DNA from 2 places in the Streptomyces sp. RLA131 genome. Region 1 is predicted to be linked to the other one. Evidence: riboswitches for the same ligand, from Rfam matches in the RefSeq annotation. Region 1 holds a riboswitch; the other holds the start of a gene.
The links. A riboswitch is a leader RNA that binds a small molecule or an ion and turns the genes downstream of it on or off. The one in region 1 is predicted to bind glycine.

Region 1 (5,017 bases):
ACCGAGCGAGCGCCCGAGCGCGGTCATCGCGGCGGTGCGGTCCTCCTCCTGCCAGCGGTCGAGCTCCACGCCGACGAAGAGCGCGGGCGGGTCCCCCTCGACGCTCGCCAGGGCCCGGCGGGCGCTCAGCACGACCGGCGTGACGGCGAACTCCCCCGCCGCCACGGCCAGGAACTCCACCGGTTCCTCGTCCCATCCCGGCTCCCACAGCCGCACCCGGGCACCGGACGGGGAACCGGGCGCCCGGTCGGTACGGCACAGCTCCATCACCGCGGCCGGGGGCAGCGGGATGCCCACCGCGCCACCGGGGTTGAGGACGATGCCCACCTTGGGGGGCAGCCCGCGGGCGAACTCCCGTACCGGGGCGACCGCGAAGGACAGTCCGTTGGCCGCCTGCAGGAACTGCTGCTCGGAGCTGAAGACCGGTACGTAGACGACACCGTCGAGCTCGACGGTGGCCAGGTCGAGGTCACGGCTGTCCGGGCCGCCGCCCGCGGGCAGCGGCACCCACACCTGGGAGCGGCCGAGGACCTCCAGGACCCGGGCGGTCGCGCCGGGGTCGCCCATGGCGGCGGAGAGGACCTCTTCGAGTTCATTGGCGGGCCAGCCGCCGTAGGCCACCGCCGGGGCGATTCCGTCCGGTATGCGCTGCGCCGGGATCTCCATATGGAAACCCTATCGGGTAAGCCGAGCGGCCTCGACGGACACGTATGGTGACTGTCGAGTTGCGGAGAGTCACGTCATCTTCTCAGGATGGAGCAGGAAGGCATCAACCCCTACCTTTTGGGAGAAACACGGACATGCGTACCAGCAAGCTCGCCGCCGCCGCCATAGCCGCCGCGCTCAGCGGATCGCTCGTCCTGGGCGTCACCGGTGCCGCAGGCGCGACCGCCCACGCTCCGTCCCGTACCCACGCCTCCGCCGTGGTCTCCGACCCGGCCCAGACGCCCGCCGCCGGCCCGGTCACGGATGTCCTCGCCAAGCTGGCCGACACCCTCTCGGCCGGCGCGAAGCTGAGCCAGGAGGCCCAGGCCGACCAGCCGGACAGTGCCCGCCTCCAGGAGATGCAGCGCAACCTGACGGCGGCGACCGAGCAGCTCTCCAGCTCGCTGGGCATGGCGGCGGCCGCCGCCAAGGCAGCCGCCGGCACCCAGGGCGAGGGCCACGCCACGCCGATCGATGACGCGATGACCAAGGTCAACGACCAGCTCAAGACGCTGACCACGGATGTCACCGCGCTCGTCGCGGCGATCGGCAACAAGGACTTCGCCAAGATCACGGCCCTGATCCCCAAGATCCTCGCGGACCTGACCGCCCTGGTGACCTCGGTGCCGGCCATCCTGAACGCCCTGCTCGCCGGGCTGCTGCCCTTCCCGCTGCCGATCGGGCTCGAGAACGGCGCGTCCCCGGCCGACCAGACCACCCCGGCTGCTCCGGCGGACCAGGCCGCCCCGGCGGACCAGGCTGCTCCGGCGACCCCGGCCGCCCCGGCCGACCAGGCCGCCCCGGCTGCTCCGGCCGCCCCGGCGGACCAGGCCGCTCCGGCGGACCAGCAGGTCGCCGGCGCCCCCGCCGTGGCGCAGCTCCCGCAGGGCGGCGGTGCGGGCGCCAACTGATCACCGGCCGCTCCACCGCCGTACCGCCGTACCGCCGCGGCCCGGGCCGCTCAGCCGTCGAACGTGATGGCACCGAGCGCCCGGGCCGCCGCGCGGTCCAGCAGCACCGTCGATTCGCACGCGCCCGGCAGCCTCCCGGCCTCGGCCGCCGCCAGCAGCCGCCGTGACGCCCTGCGGTGCCGGGCCATCGCGTACGCGGACACCCGTCGGCCACGCGAGCGCTGCCCGTCGCGGGCGGCCTCCTCGGTCACGTCGAGCAGCAGCAGATGCAGGCCCCGGCCGCGCCCGGCGGCCTGCCGGGCGAGCCAGTTCCGTACCCACGGCAGCGTCCCGCAGTCGTGGACGACGACGCTCTCGCCGGAGCGCAGCGCCCGCCGCATCCCGGCGTAGTGCGCGATCCGCACCAGCGGCCGGTACAGGGCGTAGGGCAGGCGGGCCGGCATCCGGGCCGCCCAGCGCAGCCGTACCTCCTGGGAGTCGACCAGCCGGGCACCCGTGGCGCGCCGCATCAGGGTGCTCTTGCCGCCGCCGGGCAGGCCGGAGACGACCAGCACGTCACCGGCGGGGTAGTTGAGGGTGTGCACGGCCCGCTCCCGCAGGTCGGTCAGCGGCCGCGGCCGGGCGCCGGCTCCGGCTCTTGTCCCGGTTCCGGACAGCGTCCGTACCGCGTACGCACCGCCGGATCGCACCAGCACAGCGATCGCCCTCCCCCGGTCCCAGAGTTTCAAGAAATGGTAATGGGAAGACCAACGGATCCCCTATCGCCCGACCGGGATCGGGACCGGGCCGGGACGGGGCCGGGACACGATCGCGACAAGACCCGGAGCCCGTGCAATGATGGCGGCTCAATCTCATACAGGCCGTTCGAGGCCGCGCGGGAGAGCTCCGTCCGGGTCAACCGGAAGGGCGCCGAAGGAGCAAGTCCTCCCTTGAATCTCTCAGGCACCGTTACCGCGCGGACGAGGCACATCTGAAAAGCGGGCGGCATCCGGCACCGGACTCCGCCCCACCCAAGGTGCAAACCGTGGCCGCAGGGCTCACGGTGAACCTCTCAGGTTCCGATGACAGATGGGGAGGAGTCCTCGCCACGCCTGCATTGGGAGCCCCATGACCGACGTCGCCCTTCCGCGCCGTACCGCGCTCGACGCGCTGCACCGCGCGCTCGGCGCCACCATGACCGACTTCGCCGGCTGGGACATGCCGCTGCGCTACGGCAGCGAGCGCGACGAGCACCACGCGGTACGGACCCGGGCCGGGCTCTTCGACCTCTCCCACATGGGCGAGATCACCGTCACCGGCCCGCAGGCGGCCGAGGCGCTGGACTTCGCGCTGGTCGGCCACATCTCCGCGGTCGCCGTCGGCCGGGCCCGCTACACGATGATCTGCCGGGAGGACGGCGGCATCCTGGACGACCTGATCGTCTACCGGCTGGGCGACACCGAGTTCATGATCGTCGCCAATGCCTCCAACGCCCAGGTCGTGCTCGACGCCGTCACCGAACGGGCCGCCGGTTTCACGGCGGAGGTACGGGACGACCGGGACGCGTACGCGCTGATCGCCGTCCAGGGGCCTCAGTCGCCGGGCATCGTGAAGTCGCTGACCGACGCCGACCTGGACGGCCTGAAGTACTACGCCGGGCTGCCCGGCACCGTCGCCGGCGTCCCGGCGCTGATCGCCCGCACCGGCTACACCGGCGAGGACGGCTTCGAACTGTTCGTGGCCCCCGCCGACGCGGAGAAGCTCTGGCAGGCGATCACCGACGCGGGCGCCCCCGCGGGCCTGGTCCCGTGCGGGCTGTCCTGCCGGGACACCCTGCGCCTGGAGGCCGGGATGCCGCTGTACGGGCACGAGCTGAGCACCGCGCTCACCCCCTTCGACGCCGGGCTGGGCCGGGTCGTGAAGTTCGGCAAGCCGGGTGACTTCGTGGGCCGCGAGGCGCTGCTGGCGGCCGCGGACCGGCCGGTCCGCTCGCTGGTCGGCCTGGTCGCCGAGGGCCGCCGGGTCCCCCGCGCGGGCTACCCGGTGGTGGCGGGCGGCGCGGTGGTCGGCGAGGTCACCTCCGGCGCCCCGTCCCCGACCCTGGGCCGGCCGATCGCGATGGCGTACGTGGACGCCGCGTACGCCGCTCCCGCTGCCGCCTCCGCGTCGGGTATCGCCGTGGACATCCGGGGCAGCCACGAACCGTACGAGGTCGTGGCCCTGCCCTTCTACAAGCGCACCCGCTGACCCTTTTCACCAGCACCTCACCGCATCCAGGAGAATCAGGACATGAGCAACCCCCAGCAGCTGCGCTACAGCAAGGAGCACGAGTGGGTCTCCGCCGCCGAGGCGGGCGTCTCCACCGTGGGCATCACCTCGCACGCCGCCGACGCGCTCGGTGACGTCGTGTACGTCCAGCTCCCGGAGGTCGGCTCCACGGTCACCGCGGGCGACACCTGCGGCGAGCTGGAGTCGACCAAGTCGGTCAGCGACCTGTACGCGCCGGTCACCGGAGAGGTCACCGAGGTCAACCAGGACGTCGTGGACGACCCGGCACTGGTGAACTCCGCCCCGTTCGAGGGCGGTTGGCTGTTCAAGGTGAAGGTGGGCGAGGAGCCGGGCGACCTGCTCTCCGCCGACGAGTACGCCGCCTTCACCGGCAACTGATCCTCCTGGCCCTCCTGGCCTTTCTGACCCTCAGCCCCTCGGGATGATGATGTCTCTCCTCAACAGTTCCCTGCACGAGCTCGACCCCGACGTCGCCGCCGCCGTCGACGCCGAGCTCCACCGCCAGCAGTCCACCCTCGAGATGATCGCCTCCGAGAACTTCGCCCCCGTGGCGGTCCTCCAGGCCCAGGGCTCGGTCCTCACCAACAAGTACGCCGAGGGCTACCCCGGCCGCCGCTACTACGGCGGCTGCGAGCACGTCGACGTCGTCGAGCAGCTCGCCATCGACCGCGTCAAGGCGCTCTTCGGCGCCGAGCACGCCAACGTACAGCCGCACTCGGGCGCGCAGGCCAACGCGGCCGCGATGTTCGCGCTGCTCTCCCCCGGCGACACGATCCTCGGCCTGAGCCTGGCCCACGGCGGGCACCTCACCCACGGCATGAAGATCAACTTCTCCGGCAAGCTCTACAACGTGGTCCCGTACCACGTGGACGCCGAGACCGGTCTGGTCGACATGGACGAGGTCGAGCGCCTCGCCAAGGAGAACAGCCCCAAGCTGATCGTCGCCGGCTGGTCCGCCTACCCGCGCCAGCTCGACTTCGCCGCCTTCCGCCGGATCGCCGACGAGGTCGGCGCCTATCTGATGGTCGACATGGCGCACTTCGCGGGCCTGGTCGCGGCGGGGCTCCACCCCTCCCCGGTCCCGTACGCGGACGTGGTCACCACCACGACCCACAAGACCCTGGGCGGCCCGC
Region 2 (5,017 bases), 4.8 Mb from region 1:
GGTGGTCTCACTGCTCCAGGGCGGCCAGGGCATCTTCGGGATCGCGGTCGGCGTGGTGTGGCGCGATGTGGAGGGTTCACTCGCGCAGCTGCACGGTGAGCGGGTCGACACCGGGGAGACGCTGCCCGGGCACAACCCGGGGGACGAGCTGGCCCGGCGCCGCAACCGCGCGGGGTAGCGCGCGACACCGCGCCCGGCGGCCGGACGGGGTGCCTCGAACGGGTCCCAGCCACGCCGGTCGCCGCCGGTGCCGGCCGGCCGCCGTACGCCTGTACGGCGGCTGTCAGTGGCATAGGGCAGCATCGGTGCTGTGAGAAGCTCCCCGACCATCCTGCACCTCGACATGGACGCGTTCTTCGCCGCCGTCGAGCAGGGGTCGAAGCCGTCCCTGCGCGGAAAGCCGGTGATCGTCGGTGGTGTGGGGCCGCGCGGGGTGGTCGCGACGGCCTCGTACGAGGCGCGGGTGCACGGGGTGCACTCGGCGATGGCCATGGCGCACGCTCGGCGGCTCTGTCCGAACGCCGCCTATCTGATCCCGCGCTTCGAGCTGTACCGCCAGGTCAGCGAGGTGGTGATGGGGCTGCTCGGACAGCTGTCGCCGTTGGTGGAGCCGCTGAGCCTGGACGAGGCATTCGTCGATCTGGAGGCCGGCGGTATCGGTGACCGCCCCCGGGCCGTCGCGGAGAAGCTGCGCGCGGACATCAGGGCGGCCACCGGGCTCACCGCGTCGGTCGGGCTCGCCGCCTCCAAGCTGCTCGCCAAGATCGCCTCGGAGGAGGCCAAGCCCGACGGGCTGGTCGTGGTCGAGCCGGGCACCGAGCGCGAGCTGCTCGCCCCCATGCCGGCGCGCACACTGCCAGGGGTCGGCCCGGCCACCGCCGAGGTTCTGCGGAGGGCCGGGCTCGGCACCATCGCGGAGGTGCGGCACGCGGGGGAGGCGGAGCTCGTCCGGCTGCTGGGCAAGGCGCACGGGGCGTCGCTGTACGCGATGGCGGCCGGACTGGACGACCGGCCGGTGGTCGCGGAGCGGGAGCACAAGTCCATCTCGGTCGAGGACACCTTCGACGTGGACCTGACGGACCGGATACGGGTCCGGGCCGAGCTGGACCGGCTGGCCGACCGTTGCGTGAAGCGGCTGCGGGGCGCCGGGCGCTCCGGGCGCACCGTGGTGATCAAGGTCCGGCGGTACGACTTCAGTACCCTGACGCGCTCCGAGACGCTGCGGGCGCCGACCGACGACCCGGCGGTGGTGCGGGAGACGGCGGGACGGCTGATAGAGGCCGTCGACACCACGGGCGGCGTCAGGCTGCTCGGGGTGGGTGTCGCGGGCCTCGCCGACTTCACCCAGGAGGATCTGTTCGCGCAGGCGGCGGCCGCCGAGGGTCTCGCCGCCGAGCAGGAGGCGGCCGCGGCCCCGCTGGAGCCGGCGCAGGAGGAGCCGGCCGTCCCCGCGCGGCGCTGGCTGCCGGGCCAGGATGTGCGGCATGCCGTCCACGGCGCGGGCTGGGTGCAGGGCAGCGGGGTGGGCCGGGTCACGGTGCGCTTCGAGGAGCCGGGATCGCCGGCGCCGGGGCGGGTGCGGACGTTCCCCGTGGAGGCACCCGACCTGGAGCCCGCGGACCCGCTGCCCCTGGTGCCGCCCCCGCCGCCCCCACTGCCCCCGCCGCCCCCGCGGTGACGGCGCGAGGCCGCCGCACCCCGGGGCAGGGGTCAGGCGTCGCCGGCGAGGGTGCCGAAGTCGTGGTCGCCGACGGCGGCGGGCGGTACTTCGAGGCCGTAGTGATGGTAGAGCTGGAGTTCCTGCTCGGGCGAGAGATGCCGGCCCACGCCGAAGTCGGGTGCGTCCTTGATCAGAGCCTTGTCGAAGGGGACGATGAGATGGTCATCGACGAACTGACTGGGCTCCAGGGGCACGAAGGCGTCACGGCTGAACAGCCCGGTCCGGACGGCGGCCCATTCGGGGCGTCCGGTGGCGTCGTCGAGGTAGACCTCGTCGACGGTGCCGATCTTCACTCCGTTGAGGTCGAAGGCCCTGCGGCCGATCAGGCTGCGCGGATCGATACCGGTCTGCACGGTTCCTCCAACAACTAGTGATTGATCCTATTTAGGCATGAAAGCCACTTTCTGTCACATGCCGCTCGCGGAAGTCACGCTGGTAGGCTGACAGCGGCCGCAGACCCCATGCGGGAGAGTCCCGGAAGCGCAGCGTCGCGCAGGCCGGGCGCCGAAGGAGCAACTCCTCCCCGGAATCTCTCAGGCATCCGTACCGCACGGGTGAGGTCACTCTGGAAAGCAGCGACGGCGAAAGCCGTTTCTCACCGACGGTGAAAGCCGTTCCGTGCAGACGGGACGGTGAAGCTCTCAGGTTCAGATGACAGAGGGGGAGGCCCCATTGGAGTCAGACCAGCGCCTCGCCCGAGCGCGTCAGACCAGGAGGCCTCCGCAGATGACCGCCCACCGCATCCCCCTCTCCGAGCTGGAACGCGGCATTCCGTTCGCCGGCCGCCACATCGGGCCCGACCGGTCCGCGCAGGACAAGATGCTGGCCCAGGTCGGGTACGGCTCACTCGACGAGCTGACCGCCGCCGCGGTGCCGGACGCCATCAGGAGCGCCGAGGCGCTGCGCATGCCGGCCGCCCGTACCGAGGCCGAGGTGACCGCCGAACTGCGCGCGCTGGCCGACCGCAACCAGGTCCTTCACCCCATGATCGGGCTCGGCTACTACGGCACCTTCACCCCGCCGGTGATCCTGCGCAACGTCATGGAGAACCCGGCCTGGTACACCGCGTACACGCCCTACCAGCCGGAGATCTCGCAGGGCCGCCTGGAGGCGCTGCTGAACTTCCAGACCGTGGTCGCCGACCTCACCGGACTGCCCACCTCGGGGGCCTCGCTGCTCGACGAGAGCACCGCCGCCGCCGAGGCGATGGCGCTGTCCCGCCGGGTCGGCAAGGTCAAGAACGGTGTCTTCCTGGTCGACGCCGACACCTTCCCGCAGACCACCGCCGTGCTGCGGACCCGCGCCGAGCCCACCGGCGTCGAGGTCGTCGTCGCCGACCTCTCGGCCGGCATCCCGGCCGAGGTGGCCGAACGCGGTGTCTTCGGCGTCCTGCTCCAGTACCCGGGTGCCTCCGGCGCGGTCCGTGACCTGCGGCCGGTCGTGGAGCAGGCCCACGGCCTGGGCGCGATCGTCACCGTCGCCGCCGACCTGCTGGCGCTGACCCTGCTCACCTCGCCCGGCGAACTGGGCGCGGACATCGCGGTCGGCACCACCCAGCGCTTCGGCGTACCCATGGGCTTCGGCGGCCCGCACGCCGGATACATGGCGGTGCGCGCGCAGTTCGCCCGCAGCCTGCCCGGCCGCCTGGTCGGCGTGTCGGTGGACGCCGACGGCAACAAGGCGTACCGGCTGGCCCTGCAGACCCGTGAGCAGCACATCCGCCGGGAGAAGGCCACCAGCAACATCTGCACCGCGCAGGTCCTGCTGGCCGTGATGGCCGGGATGTACGCGGTCTACCACGGCCCCGACGGCCTGCGCGGCATCGCGAGCCGCACCCACCGCTACGCGGCGATCCTCGCCCAGGGGCTGCGGGCCGGCGGTGTCGAGGTCACGACGGACGCCTTCTTCGACACGGTCACCGCCCGGGTGCCGGGCCGGGCCGCCGAGGTCGTGACCGCCGCCCGCGAGGCCGGGGTCAACCTGTGGCAGACGGACGCCGATCTGGTCGGCATCGCCTGTGACGAGACCACCGGTCGCGACCAGCTCGCCGCCGTCTGGGGCGCGTTCGGGGTCGGGCCCGGTGACATCGAGGCGCTGGACGCGGCCACCGGGGACACCCTTCCGGAGGCGCTGCTGCGCACCGATACCTACCTCACCCACCCCGTCTTCCACCAGCACCGCTCCGAGACCGCCATGCTGCGCTACCTGCGCCGCCTCGCGGACCGGGACTACGCGCTGGACCGGGGCATGATCCCGCTCGGCTCCTGCACGATGAAGCTGAACGCCACGACGGAGATGGAGCCGGTCACCTGGCCCGAGTTCGGCGCGCTGCACCCCTTCGCGCCGGCCGAGCAGGCCGCCGGATACCTCACGCTCATCCGGGAGTTGGAGGAGCAGCTCGCCGAGGTCACCGGTTACGACAAGGTCAGCATCCAGCCCAACGCCGGTTCCCAGGGCGAGTTGGCGGGTCTGCTCGCGGTCCGCGCGTACCACCGGGCCAACGGTGACACCGGGCGCACGGTCTGCCTCATCCCGTCCTCCGCGCACGGCACCAACGCGGCCAGCGCGGTCATGGCCGGTATGCGGGTGGTCGTCGTGCGCACCAGCGACGACGGCGAGGTGGACATCGCCGACCTGCACGCCAAGATCGAGCAGTACGCGGACGAACTGGCCGTGCTGATGGTCACCTACCCCTCCACCCACGGTGTGTTCGAGGAGCACATCGGTGAGATCTGCGCCGCCGTGCACGACGCCGGCGGCCAGGTCTACGTGGACGGCGCCAACCTCAACGCCCTGGTGGGGCTTGCCAAGCCGGGCCACTTCGGCGGCGATGTGTCCCACCTCAACCTGCACAAGACCTTCTGCATCCCGCACGGCGGCGGTGGCCCGGGTGTCGGCCCGGTCGCGGTCCGCGCCCACCTGGCCCCGTATCTGCCGAACCATCCGCTCCAGCCCGAGGCCGGTCCGGCGACCGGCGTCGGCCCGGTCTCCGCGGCCCCGTTCGGCTCGGCCGGCATACTGCCGATCTCGTGGGCGTACGTACGGCTCATGGGCGCCGAGGGGCTCAAGGCCGCCACGCAGGTCGCGGTGCTGGGCGCCAACTACATGGCCAAGCGGCTGGAACCGCACTACCCGGTGCTCTACACCGGCCCCGGCGGGCTGGTGGCGCACGAGTGCATCATCGACCTGCGGCCGCTGACCAAGGAGACGGGCGTGACGGTCGACGACGTCGCCAAGCGCCTGATCGACTACGGCTTCCACGCGCCGACGATGTCGTTCCCGGTGGCCGGGACGCTG

Region 2: it holds a riboswitch for glycine, as region 1 does, so the genes downstream of both, gcvP (aminomethyl-transferring glycine dehydrogenase) here and gcvT (glycine cleavage system aminomethyltransferase GcvT) in region 1, are expected to answer to the same signal.

Annotation. Positions count from the first base shown of each region.
Region 1 is NZ_JBWDOQ010000002.1:5,925,643-5,930,659, reverse strand. Features, by position in the region: gene RWE79_RS27835 (enhanced serine sensitivity protein SseB) at 1-666, opposite strand, end outside; gene RWE79_RS27830 (hypothetical protein) at 801-1,616, shown strand; gene RWE79_RS27825 (AAA family ATPase) at 1,667-2,311, opposite strand; glycine riboswitch at 2,482-2,580, shown strand; gene gcvT (glycine cleavage system aminomethyltransferase GcvT) at 2,724-3,842, shown strand; gene gcvH (glycine cleavage system protein GcvH) at 3,885-4,262, shown strand; gene glyA (serine hydroxymethyltransferase) at 4,312-5,017, shown strand, end outside.
Region 2 is NZ_JBWDOQ010000002.1:1,153,086-1,158,102, reverse strand. Features, by position in the region: gene RWE79_RS06200 (MerR family transcriptional regulator) at 1-178, shown strand, start outside; gene RWE79_RS06195 (DNA polymerase IV) at 311-1,678, shown strand; gene RWE79_RS06190 (PRC-barrel domain-containing protein) at 1,711-2,073, opposite strand; glycine riboswitch at 2,175-2,279, shown strand; gene gcvP (aminomethyl-transferring glycine dehydrogenase) at 2,447-5,017, shown strand, end outside.